DNA from 2 places in the Mycobacterium sp. IDUB_28 genome. Region 2 is predicted to be linked to the other one. Evidence: riboswitches for the same ligand, from Rfam matches in the RefSeq annotation. Region 2 holds a riboswitch; the other holds the start of a gene.

Region 1 (7,354 bases), 350 kb from region 2:
GCTGATCGGTTCCGCAACACCGGCGGTTACCGACGGACGGTCGGTTTGAAGGAGGTGCTGGCATTGGATTTTGGAGCCCTCCCCCCTGAAGTCAATTCGCTGCGCATGCACACCGGGCCGGGCTCGGCGCCCATGCTGGCCGCCATGACGGCCTGGGATGCGGTGGCCGACGAGCTGCGGTTGACCGCGACGGCGTACGAATCGGTGTTGTCCACATTGGTCGACGACGGCTGGCTGGGTCCGGCATCGACCGCCATGATGACCGCGGTCGCTCCGTTCCTGGACTGGCTGCGCGGCACCGGCGCGCAGGCCGAAGAGACGGCCAGTCACGCCGCAGCAGCTGCGGCGGCCTTCGAGGCCGCGTACTCGATGACGGTTCCCCCCGCCGTGGTCGCCGCGAACCGGGCACGACTGCTCGCGCTGGTGGCCACCAACTTTCTGGGTATCAACACCGCCGCGATTGCGGCCACCGAAGCCGAGTACGCCGAGATGTGGGTTCAGGACGCGACGGCGATGTACACCTACGCCGCCAGCGCGGCTGAGGCTGCCGCGCTGACACAGTTCGGCGAGCCGGCGCAGACCGCCGACCCGTCCGGTCCGGCCCACCAAGCCGCCGCGGTCGCGCGGGCGATGGCATCGGTACCGGCCACCCTGCAGGATCTCGCCGCGCCGGCGGCGGCCTCTCCGTTTGACGCACTTCCGCAGACAGGTCTGCTCGTCGATGTCCTGAACTTCCTGGATGGCAACGACGGCAACGCCGTCGGGGTCTTCTTGAACTCTTCCCTGTTCAACGGCGTCGTCTCCGCCGGATATACGGCGCCGGCACTGATCGTGCCCACGGTGACCGATGCCGTCGCCGACGTCAACGGGGTGGTCGAAGGGGCGGAGCCAGAGATCGCCGGCGCCGGTTCGGCCGAGGCCGCCGCGATGACGGCAACGACCGCGCCGTCCGGCGTGGGGGGAGTCGCCGCCGGCAGCACTCAGGCGTCCCTGGTGGGCCGCCTGTCTGTTCCGCCGAGCTGGGCGGCCGCCGTCGATGTAGCGAAGCCGTTCGGCGCAGTACCCGGCGCGGGCAGCACGGCGGCCGTTCCGGCATCCGCCGCGGGCGCACCCGGGATGCCCGCACTGCCTGCCGCCAACGCGTGCGCACGGAGTTGGGGCAACGGCCCCCGCTACGGTTCCCGATTGACAATCATGCCGCGACCGGTGGCTGCGGGATAACGCCGCCCAAAGAAAGTCCCGGCAATTCCCGCCTTTCGAATATCGGAATTCGAATTCGACGGGACGTCTGAGTTGACTCTGGTCGTCGCGAGTGCCATTATTGCCACTGCATGCACCTCGCTAGGTGAGGCGTCTGCACGGACACAGGCCACTGACCTCGAACGTCGAAAGACGCCCAGGGTCAGGACAGCTCTTCCCGGCTTAAGGGTTGAGCCCAAGTGGCTTCCAGCATTACTGCTGGATACGCCGTGTGGTGCCGAAGCTCTGTCGAGAGGGGTGCTGTGATCTGGTGGGCCGTCGTGCCCGCTGGACTCTCATCCCATGCGTCGTGCACCCGGCATCCCCGCATGCCACGGCCCTGAGGAGGTGAGAGCGGAATGAGTCCCGACGATAGTCCGTATTCGAAATCGACGACCATTTCGTTTCGATCCGACCCGGGCACCGGCATCGCCGCCTGAATCGCATTTCTGATAGCCGCAAACGGCGCTCGCTGATATCGCGAAGCGCGTATTAATTGCGCGCGGAAAAAGGCGTGGAATTGCGTTCTTGGCGACCCGGGTTTCGTGCCCCAGCAGGGGTGAACTCAAGGGGGACCACCGATGACCGCCGCACTGGACTTTGCCGCTCTGCCACCCGAAGTCAACTCCGCGCGCATGTACGCCGGCGCCGGTGCCGCGCCGATGCTGGCTGCAGCTTCGGCATGGAACGGGTTGGCCGCCGAGCTGCGCGCCACCGCGCTGACCTACGAAGCTGTGCTGTCCGCGCTGGCCGGTGACGAATGGTTCGGGCCCGCGGCGGCCTCGATGGCTGCCGCCGCCACGCCGTACGTGGTGTGGCTCAACGCCACCGCCGTGCAGGCCGAGCAGACCGGGGCGCAGGCCGAGGCCGCGGTGACCGCCTACGCGACGGCATTCGCCGCGACAGTGCCACCGCCACTCGTCGCGGCCAACCGCACCCAGTTGGCCGCACTGGTTGCGACGAACATCCTGGGCCAGAACACCCCGGCGATCGCGGCGACCGAAGCCGCGTACCTGGAGATGTGGGCCCAGGATGCCGCCGCGATGTACGGCTACGCCGGCGCCTCGGCGGCAGCCACCGACCTGGACCAGTTCGTCGCGCCGCAGCAGATCACCAGCCCCAGCGGTCTCACGGCCCAGGCGGCCGCGGTCAGTCAGGCGGCCGACACGTCCGCTCTCGGCCAGCACAGCGCTCTGTCGCAGCTGATGTCCGCCGTGCCGAGCGCACTGCAGGGGCTTTCCGGTGCCGACGGCGGCAGCGGCCTGGCCGACCTCGCGACCACCGCGCTCACCGGTTCCGGGACGTCGAGCTGGTCGGAGTTCATGGCCGCATGGGGCCCCAACGCGAACGTGTGGAACACGATCACCTCCACCGGTTTGTTCACCCCGGGCGCCACGATAGGAACCCTCTCCAGCTTGTTCGGCAGCGCAGCGATGACCGACGTGGCCGACGCCGCGCAGGTGCTGGTACCGAGCGCGGGCGGGGGCGCCGTGCCGCTGGAAACGCGCGGTCTCACCGCCCTCGGGTCGGGCAGTTCCGGCGTGGTCGGCAAACTGTCCGTGCCCCCGGCCTGGGCTGCGGCCACCCCACCGCCCGGCGCCCTGCACTCCGCGCTCGGTGGCACCCCGATGGTCGCGCCGCCGCCGTCCGGCACGCCCGGTATGCCGGGGGTGCCGCTGGGCAACCTCGCGGGTCAACCCTTCGGCCGGGCTGTCCCGCAATACGGGTTCCGCCCCACGGTCGTGGCCCGCTCGCCCGCGGCCGGATAGCACGCACAGCCACCTAACCAGGCAAAACAGCGCTCTCAGCGAACCGTCAGGTACGAGACAGCCGGGTAGCAGGCATCAGGACGTACCGTGTGCCCTCGTGATGCGTACGTTTTTCCTCGAGTCAGAGAGAGCCTGCCGGGCGGTGTCCCCGGGTCGGACCGGCGGTGCCGCCGGGCCCCACCGCCGAAGACGGTCGAGCTTCGTCGACTCGACCTGACCCACTGCTTTCGCGGGCGGCGCACATGCTGCTGCTTCGCGCATTCATTTCATTGAATTGCAAAGTTCGCCGACGGTATTCACAATGCCAGGCGCCATTGTTTTGAAATATTCAGATGATAACTTGTCAACCTATTGTGCATGGCTACGCCGTTGACCTTGGAGTTTGCTGTTAGTATTTCGGCAATTCGCTGTATCACAGCAGTCACGACGGTAGTGCGATAAGTTATTTACATTGCGCTTACCTACCGGGAACGTTGCGAAAATATGCCGCAACGAACATTCATCATATCGAGCGGGGGCTGGAGAAATGCGATTCGATTCTGGTAGAGCACATGGTCGGCAACTCAACAAAACCACGCGAAGGATCACTACTGGCGGATAAGGGGCGTATACGCGCATGGATTATGGGGCACTTCCGCCAGAGGTCAACTCTGGGCGCATGTATACCGGTCCCGGCGCGGGGCCGATGTTGGCAGCGGCGGCGGCATGGGACGCCTTGGGGGCCGAATTGTATTCGGCCGCAGTCGCTTACGCGTCCGCGATCGAGGGACTGGTAGCGGGCTCGTGGCAGGGACCGACCGCAATGACGATGGCCACCGCGGCCGGTCCGTACGTGTCCTGGATCTCAGCCACCGCAGCTCGCGCCGATGAGGCGGCCGCACTGGCCAAGGCGGCGGCGATCGCTTACGAAACCGCTTTTGTGGCAACGGTTCCGCCGCCGGTGATCGCTGCGAATCGGGCGCAGCTGCTGGCGCTGATCGCCACCAACATCCTGGGCCAGAACACACCGGCTATCGCCGCCACGGAAGCCCAGTACCTGGAGATGTGGGCTCAGGATGCCGTGGCGATGTATGCCTACGCCGGCTCCTCGGCGGCCGCGACACAGCTCACCCCGTTCACCGAACCACCGCCGACCACGACCGCCTCGGGCGCAGCCGCGCCGGCGGCCGCCCAGCTGCTCGCATCTGTCCCGAATGCGTTGCAGGGCATGACATCAACTCTTGCGGCTGCACCGACGACAGGCTCGACCTCGTTGTTGCCCGGACTCGCCTTACCGCAACTGGCATCCGTGTCGTTGCCGTCGGGCCTGGCGACCGAGGTGGCGAACTGGAACACCACCCTGGCAGCCCTGACCGGACCGTTCTCGTTGCAGGGCTGGTCGTCGATCCCGGGCGGCCCGTTCCTGTCGTTCGGGCAGGTTTATGCCTACGCCCAGAACGGGCAGGGGCTGCAGGCATTCGCCACCCCCGCACCACCGGTGACCGGCGCACTGGCCCCGATCGCCGAGTCGCTCACCCCTCATCTGACTTCATCCGGGGGAGCGGCGACGGCGACTATGGGCCGCGCTGCACTGGTGGGCACCCTATCGGTGCCCCAGGGCTGGACGGTGGCGGCTCCGGCCGTCCGGACAGTTGCCGCGACACTGTCCACCAATGTGGCCGCCGTACCGGCTGCCACGTCCGCCGGGGAGGCCGGTGTTTTCGGCCAGATGGCGCTGTCCAGCCTGGCCGGGCGGGCCCTCGGTGCCACCGCCACGGGTGCCGGTGGCGGCAGCAGTTCGCTGGGCGGTGTCGTCACCGCGGCCGACCCGGCCGCAGCGATGATCTTCGTGCTTCCACCGCTCGAGGGTGCCTAGTCCAGGTAGGGGGAGAAAGAGTGTTCTACGCAGCGTTTCCGCCGGAGGTCAACTCGGGCCGGATGTACAGCGGGGCGGGATCGGGGCCGCTGCTGGCCGCCGCCGCGGCCTGGAACGGGCTGGCCAGCGAGCTACAAGCCACCGCCGCGTCCTATGCCGCACTGATCGCCGGCCTGACCAGCGCACCCTGGGTAGGACCCTCGGCCCAGGCGATGACCGCGGCAGCGACACCGTACGTGGCCTGGATGAGCGAGACCGCTGCCCAGGCCGCCCAGGCCGCCAGCCAGGCCAACGCCGCGGTCGCCGCCTACGAGACGGCGTTCGCCGGGCACGTACCACCGGCGCAGATCGCGGCCAACCGCAGCCAGTTGGCGTCGCTGGTGGCCACGAACATCGTTGGGCAGAACTCCGCCGCAATCGCGGCTCTGGAAGCCCAGTACGGCGAAATGTGGACACAAGACGCCGTCGCGATGGACAGTTACGCCGCCTCATCGGCAGCCGCAAGCGAGGTGACGCCGTTCACCGAACCTCCCCAGGTGGTCAACGCGCTCACCCAGACGATTCTGTCGGCGGCGCAACCGCTCTCGCAGCCGCTGCAGACCCTGGTGAACTTGAGCACCGACTACACCGCCACCGTGACCGGACTGCTCAACGGACTGTTCGGGTCCAGCGGCGCATCGACATTCACCGCCCTGTATTCCGCAATCAAGGTCCCCCTCGGTTTCACCACCCAGTTCAACGACATCGGCCTGTTGATCAACCTCCCCGCATCGCAGTTCCTCAAGTTCGCCGCGAAGCCGACGTCCGCGCTTGGCGGGCTGCCCAAGGACGCATTGGGCGGGGGACTCACCCCGCACTGGGGTCACGGCTGGCTGACCAGCGCGGTGTCGCCAACTCCCACAGCGCATTTGGGTCGAGGCACGCTGGTCGGTGCGCTCACCGTGCCACCGAGTTGGACCGCCAACACCCCGGCCATCCGGACTGTCGCCGCAGCGTTGTCGGCAGCCGGCAACGAAGCGGTGCCCGCGGCCGAACTCGGGCAGGGCGGCCTGTTGAGTTCGATGTCATCAGCGGGCATGGCCGGCAGCGCACTCGGTGCCGGTGCCCCCGGCTCGGTGACCGGTGCGCGAAGCCGCCTCACCCCGGTCAAAGACCTGAAGGATCTCAGGTCACCGGAGCTGCTCAAGCGGATGGTTGCGCAGATATCGGACCGGCCCGACAGCGTGCAGCACCACACCGTCGACCAGCAGGGCCTGGACAGCCTGCTCGAACAGTTGGCGAAGAAACCCGGCATCCATGCCGTGCACCTCACCAATGGCGACAAACCCCAGGTTGTTCCGGCGGATGCCCATTTGGGCTGAGGGAGAGGAAATTCTGCATGTTCAGATGGCTGCTGACGCTGACCTGCGCGGGTGTCATGATCGGTTGCGCCGCACCGGCGAACGGCGATCCGGGCAATGGGCCGGATGCCGCCGACGCAGGTTTTCTGGCCGCGTTGCGCACCGCTGACATCGGTTACAGCAACTCCGATCAGGCCATCGGGTCAGCCCGGGCCGTGTGTACCTGTCTGGACAACGGCGAATCTGGTTTCGAGTTGGTGAACGACATCAAAAAGCGCAATGCGGGATTTACGTTGGACGCCGCCGCCGAATTCGCGGTCATTTCAGCGAAATTCTATTGTCCGCAGCAATTGGACAAGAGCTGACAGCTACCGACGCTGCAAATGTATTAGCTGCCGATTGTATCCGGTCGCTCTTTCATTCACGCCGTACGACATCGATCGTCGTACGATTTCCTGATCTGTGTGAACTTTCCCGAATATATTCGGCACCCGGTTGCTCGGGTAAAACCCGAGGTCACCCGAGGAGCCACGCACATCGGGATTTCTAGTGAGTTCTGTATGAGTCCGGCAGGACTCGCCGACGGGACCCTGGTGGCGTGACTACCATGGCGGCGACAGAGGGACCGGAGGGGAAGAGATGGACTTCGGGGCGCTGCCACCAGAATTCAACTCTGGACGAATGTACACGGGGGCGGGATCCGGGCCGATGCTGGCCGCTGCGGCGGCCTGGGACGCATTGGCCGCAGAGTTGCATTACACCGCGGCGTCGTACCGATCGACGATCGACGGTTTGGCCGTCGGCTCCTGGCACGGTCCGGCGGCGATGTCGATGTCGGCAGCGGCGACACCGTATATGGCCTGGATGGCCGCCACCGCGACACAGGCGGAACAGGCGGGCACCCAGGCGAAGCTTGCCGCCGCGGCCTACGAGACAGCGTTCGCGGCGACGGTGCCGCCACCGGTGATCGAGGCCAACCGCGCATTGCTGATGACCCTGGTGGCTACCAACATTCTCGGACAGAACACAGCCGCCATCGCAGCCACCGAAGCGCAGTATATGGAGATGTGGGCGCAGGACGCCGCCGCCATGTACGCCTATGCGGCGTCCTCAGCGGCCGCGACCGTGCTGACTCCGTTCGAGCCGCCGCC
Region 2 (7,354 bases):
CAAACAGTCCGGTGTCAATAGCAGCCAGGTCGTCGGGCAGTGCGGTGAAGTGCGCCATCGGTGGCACCACTGCGTGCTGAAGAGACAGCACCGCTTTGAGGACCCCCACCACGCCGGCGGCCGCCTCGGTGTGCCCGAGGTTGCTCTTCGCCGAACCCAGCGCGCACCGATGCCCGTCAACCCCGTACACGGTTGCCAGACTGCGGTATTCGATCGGATCTCCGACCGGTGTGCCGGTGCCGTGCGCCTCGATCAGCCCGACGGTGCCCGGGTCGACGCCGGCCGCCGACAATGCCGCGCGGTACGCCGCGACCTGCGCGTGCAACGACGGCATCGTGATCGTCTCAGTGCGGCCATCCTGATTCGTCGCGGTGCCGCGCACTACGGCCAGGACCCGGTCGCCGTCGCGCAGCGCGTCGGGCAGCCGTTTGAGCAGCACCACCGCACACGCTTCGGAGCGGACGAACCCGTCGGCGCCGGCGTCGAACGGACGGCACCGTCCGGTGGCAGAGAGCATGCCCTGCCCGGAGGCGGAGGCGAACATCTGCGGTTCCAGCATCACCATGCACCCGCCGGCCAGGGCCAGGTTGCTCTCGTATTCGTGCAGACTGCGGCACGCCATGTGCACCGCAACCAGACTCGACGAGCACGCGGTGTCCACCGTGATCGACGGCCCCCGCAGACCCAGGGCGTAGGACACCCGGCCCGAAGCCATGCTGAACGCGGTGCCGGTGAACCCGTACGCGTCGCCCAGGGCGCCGGCCGCGTCGGTGACGTGGGCGTAGTCGTCGTGACACATCCCGATGAAGACGCCGGTCAGCGAGTCTGCCAGCGACGTCGGGGGCAGCCCGGCGTGTTCGACAGCCTCCCACGAGGCTTGCATCAGCAGCCGGTGCTGCGGGTCGATCGCAGTGGCCTCGCGTTCACTGATGCCGAAGAACTCTGGGTCGAAACCGCCGACGTCGTCCAGGAAGCCACCCCAGCGCGACACCGACCGGCCGGGCACCCCCGGCTCGGGGTCGTAATAGGCGTCGGCGTCCCAGCGGTCGGCGGGCACCTCGCCCACCAGGTCGTCGCCGCGCAGCAGCGCGTCCCAGAACTTGGCCGGGGAATCGATGCCGCGGGGGAGTCGGCAGGCCATGCCGATGACAGCCACCGGAGTGACCTGTCTGGGCTCCATCGTCGTGCCACCTCGCCGTCCTGCACCGGGCTTCGTGGCCATCTTCCGTGCGCAGGGACCTCGTCGTCGGGATCAACGCGCCGATGGTTTGATTCGCGCACCGCGTCACTTCGGGCGAGTAGTGTTCCAGCCGTGGTTGGCGCTGCTGTCCCCGCTGAATACGTGAAGTTCAGATGACCCGCGCCGACAAGCCCGCCCGCATCCCCCTGCTGCCCGTCGACGAAGCCAAAGCCGCCGCCGACGAGGCGGGCGTACCCGACTACATGGCCGAACTCAGCATCTTCCAGACGCTGCTGAACCATCCGCGGCTGGCGCGGGTATTCAACGACATGCTGGCCATGATGCTGTGGCACGGCGACCTGGACCGCCGACTGCGTGAGCTGGTGATCATGCGTATCGGCTGGCTCACCGGATGCGATTACGAGTGGACCCAGCACTGGCGGGTCGCCTCCCGCCTGGGAGTGTCGCCCGAGGATCTGCTCGGCGTCCGGGATTGGCAGGCCTACAACGGGTTCGGGCCCACCGAGCGGGCGGTCCTCGCCGCCACCGACGACATCGTGACCGACGGCGTGGTCAGCGAATCCAGCTGGGCGGCCTGCGAGGCCGAATTGAGCACCGACAGAACGGTTCTCATCGAACTCGTGACCGCCATCGGCGCATGGCGGATGGTTGCCTCCGTCCTGCGGAGCCTGCAGGTGCCCCTGGAAGAGGGCGTGGCCAGCTGGCCACCGGACGGCGTAGCGCCCTCGAACGGGTAGTGGTCGCGGCGTAGCGTCGGCGGCATGCGAACCAGGGTTGCCGAGATGCTCGGCGTCGAGTTTCCGATCTGCGCCTTCAGCCACTGCCGCGATGTGGTGGCCGCGGTGACCAATGCGGGCGGGTTCGGCGTCCTGGGCGCCACCGCGCACAGTCCCAGACGTCTGGACAGCGAACTCACCTGGATCGAGGAGCAGACCGGCGGCAAGCCCTACGGCGTCGATCTGTTGTTGCCGCCCAAGTACGTCGGCGCCGACACCGGTGGGATCAACTCCAGGCAGGCCCAGGACCTGCTGCCCGAGGAGCATCGCGCCTTCGTCGACGAGCTGCTGAACCGGTACGAGGTAGGTCAGGCCGCCGACGACGAACCGGTGCGTGGCGGTCTGAACATCTCGCCCAAGGGCTACGAGCCTCTGCTGGAGGTCGCGTTCGCCCACAACATCCGGTTGATCGCCAGCGCGCTCGGGCCGCCGCCGCGCGACCTTGTCGAGCGGGCGCACCGCCACGACGTGCTGGTCGCTGCGCTGGCTGGAACGACCGAACATGCGCGCCGGCACGCCGCGGCCGGGGTAGACCTGATCGTTGCCCAGGGCACCGAGGCCGGCGGACATACCGGTGACGTGGCCACCATGGTGCTGGTGCCCGAAGTGGTCGACGCGGTGGCGCCCACTCCGGTACTGGCCGCGGGTGGCATCGCCCGGGGCCGCCAGATCGCCGCGGCGCTGGCCTTGGGCGCCGAAGGCGTGTGGTGCGGATCGGTGTGGCTGACCACCGAGGAAGCTGAGACCGCGCCGGTGGTCAAGGACAAGTTCCTGGCCGCCACCTCCTCGGACACGGTGCGGTCGCGCTCGATGACCGGCAAGCCGGCGCGGATGCTGCGCACCGCCTGGACCGAGGAATGGGAGCGGCCCGACACCCCCGCGCCGCTGGGAATGCCACTGCAGACCGCCCTGGTCACCGATTCGCAGGTGCGGATCAATCAGGCCGCGACACATCCGGGCGCCAAGGCACGCGAGTTGGCGACCTACTTCGTCGGACAGGTGGTCGGTTCCCTGGACCGGGTGCGGCCCACCCGCGCGGTGGTGCTGGACATGGTCGAGGAGTACATCGACACCGTCGGGCGGCTGGAAAGCCTGGCCGACTGACCCCATCCTTGCCGCGAGCGTCCCTCGAATGCCGCTGATTGCGGGCGTTGAGCGCACATATGGGGTCGCTCGTGGCCTGACACGGGGCGCTCACCCGCTCAGCGCGAGCGTCCCCGAAATGCCGCAAAGTGCGGCCTCTGACCGCACATCTGAGGGCGCTCGCGCCCAACAGGGACCCGCACTGTGACATTGAACACGTCACAGTCGCCCCAGGTCAGGGCGCCTCAAGGCTGCGAGACAGCTGTGTGCCCGCATGGAGATGACATAAAGATCGCGAAACTGCGGGATGGCGCGTTGACCGGGCAGGGCCTGTGGTGCATTATCGGTCAGGCAAGCACCTCGTTAGGTGAGGCGGCTACACGAACATAGGCCACTGACCCCGAACGTCGAAAGACGCCCCGGGTCAGGACAGCTCTTCCCGGCTTAAGGGTTGAGCCCAGGTGGCTTCCGGTTTACCGGACACGTCGGGTAGTGCCAAAGCTCTGACGAGAGGGGTGCGGATATCCGGCGATGGTCGGATTCTGTTCTCCTTCGTGCACCCAGACAACATGTGTGTCGTGGCTGAGAGGAGGTGAGGGACGCATGAGTTCCAGTGGCAGTCCGGGTCGAGATCCGGATGTTTCGTCCCTGACCGGTCTTCGGCGCGACGTGTGCGGCTGAGTCGCTCACTTCCTCCGACCGGAACCGTTGCGGGACGGGACTTACCAAGATTCCTTTGAGGTCCACCTGTCAACGTTTGGTCAACCGCTAGGAGGCGATCATGACCGCTGCACTGTACGACGAAGTCACCACCCTCACCGCCGCACCACGGCTGCACGTTGTGCGCGACGTACCCGCGCCCACGAAGCCGGCCCGCCGCATCGAGGTCGCCGCCGCCGGCAACGACCCACTGGTCGACGGCGCCGCCCGCCTGCTCACCGTGCCGCTGCGGCACGTCTACGCCGCACTGTGGCGCATTGGTGTGCTCGAAGTCCAGGCGTGACGCATGGATATCGACCAACCGCGGACTCCGAGGGACTAGCCGACTGCAGGCGCGTCCTGCGGTGAGCCAGTCCCTCGGAGTCGTGCAGTTCCATTCGCCATTAGAATCCAATTGGCGTTGATCCGGCCATCACCGGGGAGCCTTCGGAAGAACAGCCGGTACGGCCCAGTAGAACCGAACGGGTGGGCCCGTCACAGCCCTCTTGAGCGGTCACGCGCCAGCGTGGCAAGCGGGGTGGTACCGCGGCGCTTGCGCACCAGCGCATCGTCGTCCCCGGCCAGAGGTGGCTAGAGGGAGACGACGTACGTGACCGATCGGGTTTATCCGAAACTCGCTGCCGGGGCGCCTGATTTTCCGGCCCTCGAACTCGAGGTGCTCGACTACTGGTTCCGCGACGACACCTTCCGTGCCAGCATCGCAAATCGGGACGGCGCAACCGAATACGTGTTCTACGACGGTCCGCCGTTCGCCAACGGTCTGCCGCACTACGGACACCTGCTGACCGGCTACGTCAAAGACATCGTGCCCCGCTACCGCACCATGCGCGGCGACAAGGTGGAGCGCCGATTCGGTTGGGACACCCACGGATTGCCCGCCGAGCTGGAGGTTGAGCGACAGCTGGGCATCACCGACAAGTCCCAGATCGACTCGATGGGGATCGCCGCGTTCAACGACGCCTGCCGCGCGTCGGTGCTGCGCTACACCGACGAGTGGCAGCAGTACGTCACCCGCCAGGCCCGCTGGGTCGACTTCGACAACGACTACAAGACACTGGACCTCAGCTACATGGAGTCGGTGATCTGGGCGTTCAAACAGCTGTGGGACAAAGGCCTGGCCTATGAAGGCTACCGGGTGCTGCCGTACTGCTGGCGCGACGAGACCCCGCTGTCCAACCACGAATTGCGGATGGACGACGACGTCTACCAGAGCCGGCAGGACCCGGCTCTGACGGTCGGGTTCCGCGTTCAGGGTGGCCCGCTGGACGGCACCTATCTGTTGATCTGGACGACGACGCCGTGGACGCTGCCTTCCAACCTCGCGGTAGCGGTGCACCCGGACGTGACATACGTGCATGTGCAGGCCGGCGAGCAACGCTACCTGCTGGCCGAGCCGCGGCTGTCCGCCTATGCGCGCGAACTGGGCGAGGAGCCCGAAGTGCTTGGGACACTGCGTGGCTCGGAGCTGCTCGGCACCCGCTATCTACCGCCGTTTGCCTATTTCCTGGACTCGCCCAACGCCTTTCAGGTCTTGCCGGCCGACTTCGTCACCACCGAGGACGGCACCGGTCTGGTGCACATGGCTCCGGCGTACGGCGAGGACGACATGGCGGTGGGGGATGCGGCCGGGATCAGGGCGGTCACCCCAGTCGACGCCAAAGGCCGATTCGATGCGACCGTGCCGGATTACCAGGGCCAGCACGTCTTTGCCGCCAACCCGCAGATCATCCGCGATCTGAAGAACCAGAGCGGGCCCGCTGCGGTGAATGGCGCGGTGCTGCTGCGGCACGAAACCTACGAGCACCCCTACCCGCACTGCTGGCGCTGCCGTAACCCGCTGATCTACCGCGCGGTGTCGTCGTGGTTCGTGCGGGTGACCCAGTTCCGGGACCGCATGGTCGAGCTGAATCAGCAGATCACCTGGTACCCCGAACACGTCAAGGACGGCCAGTTCGGCAAGTGGCTGCAGGGCGCGCGCGACTGGTCGATTTCCCGAAACCGCTACTGGGGCACCCCGATTCCGGTGTGGAAGTCCGATGACCCGGCCTATCCCCGCATCGACGTCTACGGCAGCCTGGATGAGCTGGAACGCGATTTCGGGGTGCGGCCGTCGAATCTGCACCGCCCGTTCATCGACGAGCTCACCCGACCCAATCCCGACGACCCGACCGGGCAATCGACGATGCGCCGCATCTCCGATGTGCTCGACGTGTGGTTCGACTCCGGTTCCATGCCGTATGCGCAGGTGCATTACCCGTTCGAGAACCAGGACTGGTTCGACGGTCACTATCCCGGTGACTTTATCGTGGAATACATCGGGCAGACCCGCGGCTGGTTCTACACGCTGCACGTGCTGGCCACCGCGCTGTTCGACCGGCCGTCGTTCAAAACCTGCGTGGCACACGGGATTGTGTTGGGCTCCGACGGCCAGAAGATGAGCAAATCGCTGCGCAACTATCCCGACGTGACCGAGGTGTTCGACCGGGACGGCTCCGACGCGATGCGGTGGTTCCTGATGGCTTCGCCGATCCTGCGGGGTGGCAACCTGATCGTCACTGAGCAGGGTATCCGCGACGGGGTGCGCCAGGTGCTGTTGCCGTTCTGGAACGCCTACAGCTTCTTGGCGCTGTACGCGCCGAAAGTCGGTGTCTGGCGCACTGATTCGGCGAATGTGCTGGACCGCTACATCCTCGCCAAGCTGGCGGTGCTGCGCGAGGACCTGACCGCGGCGCTGGATGTCTGCGACATCTCCGGCGCCTGCGAACAGTTGCGCCAGTTCACTGAGGCGTTGACGAATTGGTATGTGCGACGGTCGCGTTCGCGGTTCTGGGTCGAAGAGGCCGATGCGATCGACACGCTGCACACGGTGCTGGAGGTCACCGCGCGGTTGGCCGCGCCGCTGCTGCCGTTGATCTCCGAGATGATCTGGCGAGGCGTGACCGGCGGGCGCTCGGTGCACCTGACCGATTGGCCGCAGGCCGGTGAGCTGCGCGCGGATCCGGACCTGGTCGCGGCGATGGACCAGGTCCGGGAGGTGTGCTCGGCGGCGTCCTCGCTGCGCAAGGCCAAAAAGCTGCGGGTACGCCTGCCACTGCTGAAACTGACCGTGGCAGTGGAGCATCCGGAGACCCTGGCGCCGTTCACCGACCTGATCGGCGACGAGTTGAACGTCAAACAGGTCGAGCTCACCGACGCGATCGACACCTACGGACGGTTTGAGCTGACCGTCAACGCCCGGGTGGCCGGACCTCGTCTGGGCAAGGACGTGCAGGCTGCGATCAAGGCGGTCAAAGCGGGCCAGGGCGTGGTGAACCCGGACGGCACGCTGACGGCGGGTCCGGCGGTGCTGCAGCCTGAGGAGTACAGTTCGCGCCTGGTCGCGGCCGACCCGGAATTCACCGCGGCGCTGCCCGGCGGCGCCGGCCTGGTGGTGCTCGACGGGACCGTGACCCCGGAGTTGGACGCCGAGGGTTGGGCCAAGGACCGCATCCGGGAACTACAGGAGTTGCGCAAGTCGACCGGGCTGGACGTGTCCGACCGGATCAGCGTGGTGATTGCGGTACCTGCCGAGCGC

The links. A riboswitch is a leader RNA that binds a small molecule or an ion and turns the genes downstream of it on or off. The one in region 2 is predicted to bind magnesium.
Region 1: linked by a shared signal. The riboswitch ahead of ACZYZ9_RS06685 (PPE family protein) and the one ahead of ACZYZ9_RS05230 (Rv1535 family protein) in region 2 are both predicted to bind magnesium.

The regions. Positions count from the first base shown of each region.
Region 1 is NZ_JBVAXK010000002.1:625,131-632,484, forward strand. It holds gene ACZYZ9_RS06680 (PPE family protein) at 55-1,221, shown strand; M-box (ykoK) riboswitch at 1,331-1,504, shown strand; gene ACZYZ9_RS06685 (PPE family protein) at 1,821-3,008, shown strand; gene ACZYZ9_RS06690 (PPE family protein) at 3,625-4,863, shown strand; gene ACZYZ9_RS06695 (PPE family protein) at 4,884-6,224, shown strand; gene ACZYZ9_RS06700 (DUF732 domain-containing protein) at 6,242-6,568, shown strand; gene ACZYZ9_RS06705 (PPE family protein) at 6,843-7,354, shown strand, end outside.
Region 2 is NZ_JBVAXK010000002.1:272,928-280,281, forward strand. It holds gene pks2 (sulfolipid-1 biosynthesis phthioceranic/hydroxyphthioceranic acid synthase) at 1-1,180, opposite strand, end outside; gene ACZYZ9_RS05220 (carboxymuconolactone decarboxylase family protein) at 1,354-1,938, shown strand; gene ACZYZ9_RS05225 (nitronate monooxygenase) at 1,963-3,081, shown strand; M-box (ykoK) riboswitch at 3,413-3,582, shown strand; gene ACZYZ9_RS05230 (Rv1535 family protein) at 3,842-4,063, shown strand; gene ileS (isoleucine--tRNA ligase) at 4,370-7,354, shown strand, end outside.